Regions from separate parts of the Halomonas tibetensis genome, predicted to be linked through region 1. Evidence: predicted binding sites of a transcription regulator. Region 1 holds the regulator's gene; the other holds the start of a gene.
What was found. Region 1 encodes LexA, which represses DNA repair genes until DNA is damaged. Its sites were predicted from a motif close to TACTGTNTANNTANACAGTA; they were not measured.
Positions count from the first base shown of each region.

Region 2: a site for LexA is predicted at 5,660-5,679, ahead of ACFODV_RS09725 (LexA family protein). Genes of this name have one in related genera too.

Region 1 is NZ_JBHRSQ010000008.1:229,451-236,637, reverse strand. Features, by position in the region: gene nagZ (beta-N-acetylhexosaminidase) at 1-866, opposite strand, end outside; gene ACFODV_RS06135 (TetR/AcrR family transcriptional regulator) at 974-1,639, opposite strand; gene lexA (transcriptional repressor LexA) at 1,927-2,577, shown strand; gene dinB (DNA polymerase IV) at 2,610-3,659, shown strand; gene ACFODV_RS06120 (energy-coupling factor ABC transporter permease) at 3,686-4,357, opposite strand; gene purU (formyltetrahydrofolate deformylase) at 4,391-5,245, opposite strand; gene ACFODV_RS06110 (ribonuclease J) at 5,486-7,096, shown strand; gene ACFODV_RS06105 (H-NS family histone-like protein) at 7,168-7,187, opposite strand, start outside.
Region 2 is NZ_JBHRSQ010000012.1:123,289-130,475, forward strand. Features, by position in the region: gene ACFODV_RS09695 (tRNA dihydrouridine synthase) at 1-755, opposite strand, end outside; gene ACFODV_RS09700 (hypothetical protein) at 754-948, shown strand; gene ACFODV_RS09705 (OadG family protein) at 935-1,189, shown strand; gene oadA (sodium-extruding oxaloacetate decarboxylase subunit alpha) at 1,244-3,082, shown strand; gene ACFODV_RS09715 (sodium ion-translocating decarboxylase subunit beta) at 3,093-4,415, shown strand; gene ACFODV_RS09720 (IMPACT family protein) at 4,520-5,137, opposite strand; gene ACFODV_RS09725 (LexA family protein) at 5,137-5,622, opposite strand; gene ccmA (cytochrome c biogenesis heme-transporting ATPase CcmA) at 5,840-6,487, shown strand; gene ccmB (heme exporter protein CcmB) at 6,474-7,187, shown strand, end outside.

The DNA of each region.
Region 1 (7,187 bases):
GTTGCCGCGGCACGGTCATTGCACACCAGCAACATGTCGCAGCCGGCATTCAGCGCCGCGAGGGCACGCTCGCCGGGGCTGCCGGCAGAGGCGGCCCCGGCCATGCTCAGGTCGTCGGAGAAGATCACGCCCTTGAAGCCAAGGCTCTGGCGCAGCAGACCAAGCCAGACCGGCGAGAAACCGGCAGGGCGGGAATCGAAGGCGGAATAGACCACGTGGGCGGGCATGATGCCGTCCAGGCGGCCGGCCAGCCGGGTGAAGGGCACAAGGTCGCGCTGGCGAAGGACCTCCAGCGGGCGGGGGTCCACCGGCAGTTCATGGTGGGAGTCCGCGGCTACGCCTCCGTGGCCGGGAAAGTGCTTGCCCACAGCCACCATGCCGGCCTCGTGCAGGCCGTTGACGAAGGCGCCGGCCAGGGCGGCAACGATCTCGGGGTCGGCGGAAAAGCTGCGATCACCGATCACCGTGGACGTGCCGTCGTCGACGTCGAGCACGGGAGCGAAGCTCAGATCCAAGCCGCAGGCGGCCATTTCCATACCCAGCAGCCAGCCGGCGTCCTGGCAGAGCCGCCGGGTGACCTCGGGATGGCGGGCCACGCCCGCCGCCAGTCGCGCCATGGACGGCAACCGGGTGACGCCCTGGCGCAGACGCTGCACCCGGCCACCCTCCTGGTCGATGGCCAGCAGCAGCTCCGGGCGGACCGAGCGAATCGCCAGGCTCAGTTCGCGCACCTGCTCCGCCGATTCGGTGTTGCGGGCAAACAGAATGACCCCTCCCACCTCGGGACGTGCCAGCAGCGTGCGCTCCTCGGCAGTGAGGGCGGTACCTTCCAGGTCAAGCATCACCGGACCAAGGGTCGTGGGCATGATCGATTCCATGGCATGAAAGGGGTAAGAGTTTAAAGGGACAAGAGTCTAGGGCATCGCTAGCGGGAGTGACAGCGCCGCCGGCGCCCATGGCAATCAAGCACCGTTCAGGCTTCCTGGGCTGCCAGCGTAACCGGCGTCGGCAGCGGAGCCTGCATGGCGGCGACCACCACCGGGCGCAGGCGTCGGATCAGATCGCGCACCGTGACATGTTCCTGATAATCCTTCTCGGCGATGTCGCGGAGCGCGTCAAGGCCGGAGAGGGTGAAGATCACCGTGCCGAGCATGAAGTGAAGGCGCCAGAAGCGTTCGGCATCGGGAAGCTCGGGAGTGGCCTGGCGAACCAGTTCGGTGAAGCGGGTAAAGACGCTGCCGTACTCCTCCTGAATATAGCGGCGCAGGTGCCCTTGGGCCTGGCTGTAAGCGAGCCCCAGCAGGCGCATGAAGACCTTGAGGCTGTTGCGCTCCGCAGGCACCTCCAGCACGCTGCGCGCCATGGTCTCCAGCAGCTCCTCAAGGGGGATCACCTCGTCGCCGTAGTGAGCCTGGAGCTCGTCCAGGGCGCGGTGAAAGCGCTCGGTGAAGGGGTCAAGATAGCGGGCAAACACCGCCTGGATCAGCGATTTCTTTGAGCCGAAGTGGTAGTTCACCGCGGCCAGATTAACCTTGGCCTTGCTGGTGATGGTGCGCAGCGAGGTCTCGGCGAAGCCACGCTCGGCGAACAGCACCTCGGCCGTATCAAGGATGCGGGTGACGGTGTCGGTCTGGGCCATTTGGAGAGTCCCGATAAAAAGTCCCGATAGAAAGTCCCGATATAGAGTCCCGATAAGAATCCCGGTCATAAACAGGTGTTTCAAACGTAAAATGAATTGTAAGCCAGCCGAAGCACCATTCTCAATGCCCGGCGGGACAACGCGTTTTAAACGAAGCCTTACTTCTATCAGCGCGACGGAGGCTTCTGGTGGGCGCCAGCAAAACACCCATTACTGGATGGAATAACATGCTGTATACTTGATCACTAACGTATTCACCCAGTCGCCGATTCCGCCTCGGAGGTCGCATGGCACGCCCCCTCACCCAGCGCCAGCAAAACGTCTATGACTTTATCGTCAAGACCCTCCAGGACCTTGGCTATCCGCCCACCCGGGCCGAGATTGCCCGGGCCCTGGGGTTCCGCTCTCCCAACGCCGCCGAAGAGCACCTGCGGGCGCTCGAGAAGAAGGGCGCCATCCGCATGATCGCAGGCACCTCCCGCGGCATACGCCTACCCGCCCAGGAGCAGGAACCCGTCGCTGAGGGCGATGCCCCGCTGCAGGGGCTGGCAATCATCGGCGAAGTGGCTGCGGGAAGCCCGATCCTAGCCGCCGAGCATATCGATCGCTACTGCCCGTTGCCCCCTGAGTACTTCACGCCCCGGGCCGACTACCTGCTTAGGGTCCGCGGCCTTTCCATGAAGGATGTCGGTATCCTGGAGGGTGATCTGCTTGCCGTGCACCGCACCGAGCGGGTGCGCGACGGCCAGATCGTGGTAGCGCGCCTGGAGGACGAGGTAACCGTGAAGCGCTTCCAGCGCAGCGGACACGTGGTCACCCTGAGCGCCGAGAATTCAGAGTTCGCTCCCATCGAGGTAGACCTGCGCCATCAAGCGCTGGAGATCGAGGGCATCGGGGTGGGCGTGATTCGCGGCGGCAGCGGCCAGGCACTGGGGTAGGCGCCGACAAGGGCCCTTACCGAGTTTGCCCCATGAGAAAGATCCTTCATGCCGACTGCGACTGCTTCTTCGCGGCGGTGGAAATGCGCGACAACCCCGCGCTCACGGAACTGCCGCTGGCTATCGGTGGAAGTCCCGAGCGACGCGGGGTCATCGCCACCTGCAACTACCCCGCCCGGGTCTTCGGCATCCATTCGGCGATGCCCACGGCCCGAGCCTTGCGCCTCTGCCCCCACCTCACCCTGCTGCCCGGCAACTTCGACAAGTACCGCGACGTCTCTCAGCAGGTCCAGGCGATCTTCCATGAGCTGACTCCTCTGGTGGAGCCCCTCTCCCTGGACGAGGCCTTCCTCGACGTCAGTGAGGTGGAGCGCTTTTCCGGCAGCGCCACCTGGATGGCCCGCTGGCTCAAGGAAGAGAGCCTCGCGCGCACCGGCATCACCCTCTCCGTGGGGGTGGCGCCCAACAAGTTCCTGGCCAAGATAGCCAGCGACTGGGAAAAGCCCAACGGCCTGACGGTGATCACCCCGGAGCGCATGGAGGATTTCCTGCAGGCGCTGCCGGTGAAAAAGCTCCACGGCGTGGGGCCCGCCACCGGTGCCCGCTTGGATGCCATGGGCATTACCACCTGTGCGGCACTGGGCGAAGTGCCGCTGGAGCGGCTACTCGAGGCCTTCGGCAAGTTTGGCAAGCGGCTTTTCGAGCTGGCCCGGGGCATCGATGAGCGGCCGGTGCGCCTGGAGCGCGAGCGCAAGTCAATCAGCGTAGAGAGCACCTTTGCCCAGGACCTGCCCGATCTCGCCAGTTGCCGCCAGGCCTTGGCGCCGCTTTGCCAGAAACTAGAGGAGCGCATCGCCCGCCACGGTCACCCTCCCCTGGCCGGGGTAGTGGTGAAAGTGCGCTTCGACGACTTCAGCCTGACCACCCTGGAGAGCCGCGGCCTGGCCCCCTCCCCCGAGAGTTTCTCCCGCCTTCTCGAACAGGCCTGGGAACGTGGCCGCCGCCCGGTTCGCCTGCTCGGCGTCGGCGCCCGCCTGCTACCGGAGTCTCATCGCCGCCAGCTGACGCTGCCGATCGGCTGATGTGGTGTGCGAAACACTAGCCGATGCTACTGGGTATCGATATAGCGGTGGTCGTTGAAGGTGGCGACCCAGTTGGGATGATAAACCAGCAGAATGGTCATGAGCATGCCGGTGATGAAGGCCTCGGAGGGCATCAACAGCGGCAGGAAGCGAGCGTACTCCATGGCCTGGTAGAGGGCGTGGGCGTCACTGGCGCCAAGAGCCATAAGCCCCACCGCCGCTAAGCCTGCGACCAGCGTCGAAAGCGCAGCGCCAAAAAAGCCACAGACGAACATGAAGACCATCAGGTTATCGGGCAGTCGGCGGTCCACGAGTCGCCAGATCAGCACCGTGACCAGCGCCGGTATCACCCCGGTGACCAGCAGGTTGACGCCCAGCAGCGGCCAGTCGACGCGACCGGTAATCACCGCCGCGAGGTTGACGATCAGGATTGAAGTGAGCGCAAGCGGGGCCTTGAAGACCAGGGTGAGCAGCGCGGTGAACATCAGGTGCAAAGAGAGCCAGTCCACCGCCTGGGCGCGCAGCTGCCACATCAATAGCACTGCCACGGTGGCGGCAAGCCAGCGGTGTTGCAGCGCAGTATCCGCGAGCAGTGCTCTCCAGGGTCGCTGGGCCAGCGCCAGGCCGTAGAGCAGAAACGACACCAGGCCACAGAGCATCAGCAGCCAGGGGGCGATCACCGCTTGAGAAAATGACATGAAGTGCCTCTCGTCGTAACACTGCTTGCCCGATTAGGCGAAGACTACCGTCTTGTTGCCGTGGATCAGCACGCGATCCTCCAGATGCCAGCGCAGCCCGCGTGCCAGCACCGACTTCTCCACGTCGCGGCCGAAGCGCACAAGATCGCCAGGGGTGTGGCAATGCGTGACCCGGTGGATGTCCTGCTCGATGATCGGGCCGGCGTCGAGCTCTTCGGTGACATAGTGGCAGGTGGCGCCAATCAACTTTACGCCCCGCTCATAGGCCTGATGGTAGGGCTTGGCCCCGGCGAACGAGGGCAGAAAGCTATGGTGAATATTGATCACACGACCGGCATAGCGTTCACAGATCGACTGCGGCAGGATCTGCATATAGCGGGCTAGCACCACGCAGTCGGCCCGGACCTCATCCACCAGGCGCACGACCTCGTCGAAGGCGACCTGCTTCTCGTCGGGGCTTACCGGCACGTGATGATAAGCAATGCCGTGCCACTCCACGAGGCCGCGCATGGTCTCGTGATTTGAAATCACCGCGGCGATATCGCAGTCGAGCTCGCCGGCAGTCCACCGGTAGAGCAGGTCCACCAAACAGTGGGATTCCTTCGAGACCATCAGCACCACCCTGGGGCGATTGCGAGTATCGGTGAGCGCCCAGGTCATGTCGAACGCTTCGGCGATGGGGGCGAAGGCCTCGCGCAACGTCTCGGGGGGCATGCCGATGGAGTCGGCCAGGATCACGTAGCGCATGAAGAAGCGTCCGGTCTCCAGGTCGGAGTGCTGGCTCGCCTCGGTGATGGAACCGCCATGGCCGGCGATGAATCCGGACACCCGTGAAACGATGCCCACCCGATCGGGGCACGAGACCACCAGGCGATAGTAGTGTGACATGAGGTGACTCTGGCTGGGTTGGGAGTAACGTCTAGGCGTACAGGCTGACAGTGTAGCGAAAACAGGGGGTTCCGGCACCCGTGAAGCGGCACGCGTTGTGGCTGCCCGGGCCCATCCCGTATAGTGAAGGCACACTTTCCGAGCCCACTTCCCCCGATGCCACAGCCCAGAGTTCAGATTCGCCCTCGCCGTCGTCCTCCCCTGCACTTCCTGCCGCTGGGAGGCTGTGGCGAGATCGGCATGAACCTGAGCCTTTATGGTTACGGTGAAAGGGACCAGGAAGAAGAGTGGGTCGCGGTGGACTGCGGGATGATGATACGTCAGGACCTACCCGACAGCCCCCTCCAGGTGCCTAACCTGGACACCCTGACTCCCTTGGGCATTCGCCCTCGTGCGCTGATCATTACCCACGGGCACGAGGACCATATTGGCGCCGCCGCCTGGCTATGGCCTAAGTGGGGCTGCCCCATCTGGGCCACTCCGCTAGCCGCCGCCCTACTGCGCGCAAAATTTGTTGAGCGGGGCCTTACCACCGACGCCATCCGGGTCATCGAACCTGGCGAAGCTATGGAGACCGGCCCCTTTACCCTTCGCTTCCTGCCTGTGACCCACTCCATTCCCGAGAGCTGCGCTCTGTTGCTGGCCGCCGGGGAATACCGCGTGCTGCACACCGGCGACTGGAAGCTGGACCCCGAGCCACTGATCGGCAACCCAATGTCGGCGGCCACTTTCCGCGCCATCGCGCCGGTAGATCTGGTGATCGGCGACTCCACCAACGCCCCCATGCCGGGACACTCGCGCAGCGAAGGCGAGGTGGCCCAGGCGTTGGAGCACACCATCGCCCACTGCAAGGGGCGCGTGGTGGTCTCCTGCTTCGCCAGCAACCTGTCGCGAGTGCTCTCCATCGGTCGTGCTGCCCAACGCACCGGCCGCCGGATCAGCCTGATGGGCCGCTCCATGGAGCGCATGGTGGGGGTGGCCCGCGGCCTGGGCTATCTGGACGACTTCCCTGCCTTGGTTCCCGTATCAGATCTCGGCTACCTGCCCCCCAACGAGGTACTCGTGATCGCCACCGGCAGCCAGGGCGAGCCCCGTGCGGCGCTCAGCCGGCTGGCCCGCGGCCGCCATCACGCCATGGAACTGGGCGCGGGGGACAGCGTGATCTTTTCGGCCAAGGCGATTCCCGGCAACGAGCTGATGATCGAGCGGCTCAAGAACGGTCTCAGGGGGCTGGGCGCGACCCTGCTCGACGAGTTCAACCACCCGGAGCTGCATGCCTCCGGTCACCCCGCTCAGGAAGAGCTACGCACCTTCTACGGCTGGGTGAAGCCGCGCCACCTGCTACCGGTTCACGGTGAGCCGCGCCACCAGCGGGCCCACTGCGAACTGGCCGAATCGCTAGGAATTCAAGCACCGCTGGCGCCAGTTAACGGCGACTTGATACGCCTGGATGCCGAGGGACTGACGCTAGAGGCCCGCCACCCCCAGCCGCCCTGTATCGTAAGCCAGAACGCCGTGGCGCCGCTGGCTGGCCTGACCGGCAACAGGCCCGGGCCGCGCCATGGCAGCCTGTATCTGGCGATCTCTGTCACTGCCACCGGCGAAGGCGGCTGGACGCGTATCGGCCGGCTAATGCTGGATGCCAGCCAGTCCAGCCCCATCGATGAAGAGGCTTTCAGCGACTGGATTGACGAAGTACTGGAATCGCTGTCAGGTGACACCCTGGCTGAGCTGCGCCTGGCGCTTCAGCCGCAGCTGGTGGGCTGGTTTGCCAATCACCTACGCCGCCTACCGGAAATTCACCTGCAAATCCTGGCCGTTGAGGCGCCCTCGGCGACCGAGCTGGGATGAACAGCTGAGTGGGATAACCGAAGCATAAAAGCCGCTCGATGAGCGGCTTTTTGGGACGTGGCGCAGGGCCTTCAGGTCTTGGTGGCGTTCT
Region 2 (7,187 bases), on a different contig from region 1:
AGTGTCTCGGCTCGGGCTGCCCAGGACGTTTCCGGCAGTCGTTCTCCGGTAAGCTGCCAGTGACGAATGCGTGGGGCCAGCCAGGGGTCGGCCAGAGCGCCGCGACCGATCATCACGTCGCGGCAGCCCGAGAGAGTGCGAGCACGCCAGTAGTCCTCCAGGCTCCAGATGTCGCCGTTGGCGACGACCGGTATGGACAGGCGAGCGCGGATGCGCCCGATCCACTCCCAGTGGGCGGGAGGTCGGTAGCCTTCGTTGCGAGTGCGGCCGTGCACCACTACCTGGCAGGCGCCACCGGCCTCGGCGGCCATGGCGCAGCTCAGGGCCAGGCGCCGGTCGGCGAAGCCGAGGCGAAGCTTTGCGGTGACCGGGATCGCGTGGCCCACGGCCTCGTGGACCGCAGCCACCGCCGCGCGGACTCGTGCGGGGTCGCGAAGCAGGGAGGCCCCGCCATCGTGGCGGTTGACCAGTTTGGCAGGACAGCCAAAGTTGAGGTCCAGGCTGGTGGCTCCGAGGCTCAGCGCCTGGCGGGCGTTGGCGGCCAGCGCCTCCGGGTCGGCCCCCAATAGCTGCAGGTGAACCGGTATGCCACGGGGGGTCGCGACGACGGGGCAAAGAAGCTCGGGGCAGTGCTTGTGGAAGACACGTGGTGGCAAGCGGGCGTCGATGACGCGGATAAACTCGGTGACCGTCCAATCAAAGCCAGGCTGGCGGGTCAGCAAGTCTCGCGTGTGAGCGTCTATGACGCCTTCCATGGGTGCCAGACCGAGCTGTCCGGGGGCTTCTTGTAGTAAATTAACAACGCTGACTTCCACCATGTTTCCTTTGCAATTTTTCACGATTGTGGCAGGTTATATCATCGAAAAAATTGCGCAAGATGCCATGTTGGCGAACGATCGCGACATGGTGGTTGAAGATGACAAGAGGACCCCGCATGAGGGATTTTGAGCTGCTGGAGGAAGGCCTGGCCCTGATGGGCTTGGGTATGGGCTTCGTTTTTGTTTTTCTTACCATTCTGGTGATTACCATCACCTTGATGTCGATGCTCCTCAGGCGTTTCGCTCCCGAACCGGTCGAGTCGGCCACCCCAGGTCCCGCCCGTTCGGCGCCCCCTGCACAGCAGAATGAGGAGGTGATGGCGGTGATTGGTGTCGCCCTGCATCGCTATCGCCAGCGCCATCGTCGCTGACGCGCCCTGTTTCCTTTGTCCTCTCCTTACCCCCCAAAACACAAGGTCGCTTCCATGACTGACAACGCTCGTCCGCTCGGTATCACCGATGTCGTCCTGCGCGATGCCCACCAGTCGCTGTTTGCCACGCGCATGCGCCTGGACGACATGCTACCCATTGCCGAAAAGCTGGATCGTATCGGTTTTTGGTCGCTGGAATCCTGGGGGGGCGCCACGTTCGACGCCTGCATTCGCTACCTGGGTGAGGATCCCTGGGAGCGCATCCGCGCGTTAAAGGCGGCCATGCCCAACACCCCTCAGCAGATGTTGCTCCGAGGCCAGAACCTGTTGGGCTATCGCCACTATGGGGACGACGTAGTGGACAGGTTCGTCGAACGAGCCAAGACAAACGGCGTTGACGTGTTCCGCGTCTTCGATGCCATGAACGACCCGCGCAACCTGGAGCGCGCCATCCAGGCTGTGCGCAAGGTCGAGGGTCACGCCCAAGGCACCCTCTCTTACACCGTGAGTCCTGTCCATACCCTGGACGGCTGGGTTGAACTTGGCAAGACCATCGCGGCCATGGGCGCTGATTCTCTTTGCATCAAGGACATGGCCGGTCTGCTCAAGCCCTACGATGCCTATGAGTTGGTCACCAAGCTCAAGGCCGCGGTCGATATTCCGATCCACATGCAGTGTCACGCCACCACAGGATTATCCACCTCCACTATTCTCAAGGCCGCCGAGGCGGGCATCGATAACGTCGATACTGCGATCTCCTCGATGTCCATGACTTACGGCCACAGCCCCACCGAATCGGTGGTGGCCATCCTCCAGGGTACAGAGCGCGACACGGGGCTGGATCTCGAGCTGCTCGAGGAAATCGCCGCTTACTTCCGCGAGGTGCGCAAGAAGTACGCCGCCTTTGAGGGTTCTCTAAAGGGAATCGACTCGCGGATCCTGATCGCTCAGGTGCCTGGCGGCATGCTCACCAATATGGAGGGTCAGCTCAAGGAGCAGGGTGCCGGCGACAAGTTCGACGACGTCCTTCAGGAGATTCCCCGGGTGCGCGAGGACCTGGGCTTTATCCCACTGGTCACCCCGACGTCGCAGATCGTCGGCACCCAGGCGGTGATGAACGTGATGATGAACGAGCGTTACAAGTCGATCTCCAAGGAGGTTCAGGCGCTGCTCAAGGGCGAGTACGGCGCCGCCCCGGCCGAGGTCAACAAGGAGTTGCAGGCCCGCGTGCTGGAAGGCAAGGAGCCGATCACTTGCCGCCCCGCGGACCTGATCGATGCAGAGATGGACAATCTCGCCACAGAGCTGAAGGCGAAGGCCAAGGCGGAGGGTATCCGTCTGGCAGAAGGCGAGCGCGAGATCGATGATGTGCTGACCTATGCGCTCTTCCCTCAGATCGGCCTGAAGTTCCTCAAGAATCGCGACAACTCGGACGCCTTCGAGCCGGCACCTCAAGCCCCCGGGAAAGAGACGCCGGATGCCAGCGCCAACCTGCCAGCAAAGGCCTCTGCCAAGGCACCTGCCGTCAGCAGCGGCTCACCGGCCGGGCCCGAGACCTATACCGTCAAGGTCAACGGCAAGGCCTATGTTGTCGAGGTCGCAGAGGGGGGTGAAATCGCCGATGTCCAGGAGCAGAACGGCGCTGCCCAGTCGGCGGCTGCAGAAGTGGCACCGGCCCCCACTGGCGAGGTGATTAGTGCGCCGTTGGCCGGCAACATCTTCAAGGTTAATGTGCGCCCGGGGGATGCGGTCAAGGAGGGGGATGTGGTGATCATCCTCGAGGCGATGAAGATGGAGACCGAGGTGCGCGCAGCAACCGCCGGCACCGTCTCTGCCGTCAAGGTTGGCGAGGGCGACAGCGTCGCCGTCGGCGACGTGCTCATCGAGCTCTAAGGGCCTTCCTATGGAAAAGCTGGTAACTCTTTGGTACGGCTCGGGAGCCTACAATCTGACCCTCGGACAGGCTGCGATGATCGTGGTGGGCATGGTGCTGCTCTACCTGGCCATCGCCAAGAAGTTCGAGCCTCTGCTGCTGGTGCCGATCGGCTTCGGTGGCATTCTGGCCAATATTCCCGAGGCGGGACTGGCTATCTCGGCGCTGGATCAGGCCATCGAAGTGGCACGTCCGGCGGTGCTCCAGCAAATGGCCAGCGCCCTCGCCGCCACCCTGGACCCGCTGGCGGCGGAAGAAACGTGGCGTGCCACTCTCAAGGCGCTGGTGGACGACGGTGCCTCTCCCGATCAACTGCGTGCTGCCAAGGATGTGGCGGTCAACGTCGGCTACGGTGACGGCCTGCTCTACGTCTTCTACAAGGTCGCTGTGGAATCGGGAATCGCTCCGCTGATCATCTTCATGGGCGTGGGGGCAATGACCGATTTCGGCCCGCTTCTGGCTAATCCGCGCACCCTGTTCCTGGGTGCGGCGGCGCAATTCGGCATTTTCGCGACTCTTTTTGGGGCGGTGGGCATGTCAGCCATGGGCTGGATGGATTTCACCCTCGAGCAGTCAGCGGCTATCGGCATTATCGGCGGTGCCGATGGTCCCACCTCGATCTATGTCTCGAGCATGCTGGCGCCGGAGCTGCTGGGGGCGATCGCCGTGGCCGCCTACGCTTACATGGCGCTGGTGCCGATGATCCAGCCGCCGATCATGAAGCTACTGACCACGAAGCGTGAGCGCGAGATCACCATGACCCAACTGCGCCCGGTGTCGAAGCTCGAGAAGATTATCTTCCCGCTGGCCCTGCTGGTATTGGTGGCACTGTTCCTGCCGGATGCCGCCCCGCTGCTGGGGATGTTTTGCTTCGGGAACCTGATGCGTGAGTGCGGCGTGGTGGAGCGATTAACCGACACCGCTCAGAATGCCCTGATCAACATCGTCACCATCGTGCTGGGCCTGGCCGTGGGTTCCAAACTGATGGCCGAGAGCTTTCTGGCGGTGGAGACCCTAGGGATCATGGCGCTGGGTATGGTGGCCTTTGCCATCGGCACCTCAGCTGGCATCCTCATGGCCAAGCTCATGAACGTGATGAGCAAGATGCCGATCAACCCGCTGATCGGCGCAGCCGGCGTCTCCGCAGTGCCCATGGCGGCGCGAGTCGCCAACAAGGTGGGGCTGGAGTCCAATCCTCACAACTTCCTGCTGATGCACGCCATGGGACCCAACGTGGCCGGCGTGATCGGTTCGGCGGTGGCTGCTGGGGTGATGATCAAATATCTGGGCTGAGACTCGCCAACGCGCTGATTCAAAGCCATGCAAACGGCGTCCCGCGGGGCGCCGTTTGCATGGGATGGCGTGCAGCAGTGATTAACGCGAAGTAAAAATCGGCATCACTCGTCGAGCAATGACAGACGCCCGCGCAGGCGCGATTCCAATTTGCTGAGTTCTACCGGGGTATCGATGGGCCAGCCCACTCTAAGGGTCACGCCCTCGGCAGCATAGTCGGCGGCCTCCACGGGGATATGCTGCTCGCCCAGCCAAGTTCGCGTTTCGGCCTCGCCGGCGAAGTCGACTTTCAAATGGAGAGGACGGCGCTCGACGACCTCGCGGCGTGGCAGTGACTCCAGAGCCTGGGCCACGGCCTGGGCATAGGCCCGGGCAAGACCGCCGGTTCCCAGCTTGGTCCCACCGAAGTAGCGGGTTACCACGCAGCCGACCTGGCCGAGTCCGGAACCTTCGAGCACGCGGTACATGGGCCGCCCTGCAGTACCGCCGGGTTCGCCGTCGTCCGAGAAGCCGATGGCACTCTGCTCGCCGGGCGGGCCGGCGATGAAGGAGGTACAGTGATGGCTGGCACCGGGATGGCACCTCCGCGCCTCTGCCAGCAGCGACTCAAAATCGGTCACGTCGGGGATGTAGGACAGCCAGGTGATGAAGCGGCTCTTCTCCACCTCCAGTTCGCACTCTCGCCAAGTGCCGGGAACAAGGTCGGGGACGGGGTAGCGCATCAGGCGGCCAGTTCCTCCTGGCGTACCACGCCCATCACCAGTCCCAGCACCTGAATGTCGCTGTTTTTCAGGTAGATGGGCGCCATACGTTCGTTGGCGGGCTGCAGGCGGACGCCGGACTTCTCGATGTAGAGCTTTTTCAGGGTGACCTCCTGATTGTTGATCATCACTACGGCAGTCTCGCCGTTCTCGGCGCTTTCCTGACGCTCGATGATGATCACATCACCATCGAAGATGTTGCAATCGATCATGGAGTTGCCGCGCACCCGCAGGGCATAGGTGTTGCGGCGCACCATGCGTCCGGGCACCCGGATGGTGGCGCTGTCCAGACAGGCCTCGATAGGCAGCCCCGCTGATACGCTGCCGAGCAGCGGAATATCAACCAGATGCTCGTCGGTCGCGTCCGGTCCATCCAGGTGGATCCAGGCCTCGGCCAGGGGGAGGTTGGGACGGCGAAGAAGGAACCGGGCGTAGACTTCGGGCATGGTGAGGGTCTCCTGTCGTCAGCTGCGCTGATTTTTATACTGTCGAGATATACAGTATATGGGAAGAATAGCAGTGGCGACCGATCACGCAAGGGGAGACCATCGTTACAAGGTTTGACTGGGGTCAACCGCGACTGGCTGACGCAGATGAGAATCTGGCAGGAAAACCGCTTTCCGTGTAGAGTCTCGAGCCAAATAACTCATCCCGGAGAGTGCCTTGAGCTTGAGCCTGCAAGCCCGGAAGTTGGCCTGCGAACGGGATGATCGCTGGCTCTTCGAAGACCTCGATCTGGATATCTGTGGCGGCGAGATCGTCCGCATCGAAGGGCCCAATGGTAGCGGCAAGACCACCCTGCTTAAGATCCTCTCCGGCCAGCTGGCCGATTATCTGGGCGAGCTTTTTTGGAACGGCATGCCGATGCGTGAATCGCGTCAGGCTTTCCTCGAGAATTTGCTCTACCTGGGCCATGCGCCGGGCGTCAAGGCCGCCCTGACGCCGCTTGAGAACCTGGCCTGGTATCAAGCCCTAGCCGGCGATAACGACAACGAGGCGGCTCGCCTGGCGGCGTTGGAGTCGGTGGGACTGGTGGGCTTCGAGGATGTGCCGGCAGGGCAGCTTTCGGCGGGGCAACAGCGCCGCGTCGCCCTGGCTCGTCTGGAGCTGACGCCGCGGCCTCTCTGGGTGCTCGATGAGCCTTTCACCGCCATTGACCGGGACGGCGTCGCGGCGCTGGAGGAGAGGATGATTGTGCATGCTCGGTCAGGCGGCTGCGTGCTGGTCACCACCCACCATGAGCTCAGGAATACCGACGAGCTGCGCCGGGTTCATCTGGGCAGAGGGGGGCAGCCACATGGCGGGTTCTGAGACTCAGCTGACATCTGGAGATGGCCGCAGCGTGTCGCGGCGGGAACCTGGCGGCGGACTGGCAGTCGCACTCTGGGCGACCCTTCGACGGGACCTGTTGCTTCTGATGCGTCGGCGTAGCGAGGTGCTCAATCCCCTGGTGTTCTTTGCGCTGGTCATTACCCTCTTTCCGATCGGTATCTCGCCGGATCCTCAGCTGCTTGCCACCATTGCGCCGGGTCTGCTGTGGGTGGCGGCGCTGCTAGCGGCGCTGCTTTCTCTGGACAGCCTGTTCCGCGGGGATTACGACGACGGTTCTCTGGAGCAGCTGCTGCTGACCCCGCAGCCGCTGCCTATGCTGGCGCTGGCCAAGGTGACAGTACACTGGCTGCTGACGGGTCTGCCGCTGGCGCTGATGGCGCCGGTGTTGGGTATCATGTTGTCGTTGCCGGCCGGCAGCTACCTGGTGCTGGCGTTCTCGCTGGCGCTGGGCACGGCCAGTTTGAGCCTGATCGGCGCCATCGGTGCGGCGCTCACCGTAGGACTTTCCCGCGGAGGTGTGCTGCTATCGCTGCTGGTACTACCGCTCTACATTCCGGTGCTTATCTTCGGTGCCGGCGCGGTACAGGCGGCCATTGTGGGCGATGGAGCAGCGGCTCACCTTGCCATTCTGGGGGCCCTGCTGGCCCTGTCGTTGATGCTAGCGCCCTGGGCCATTGCA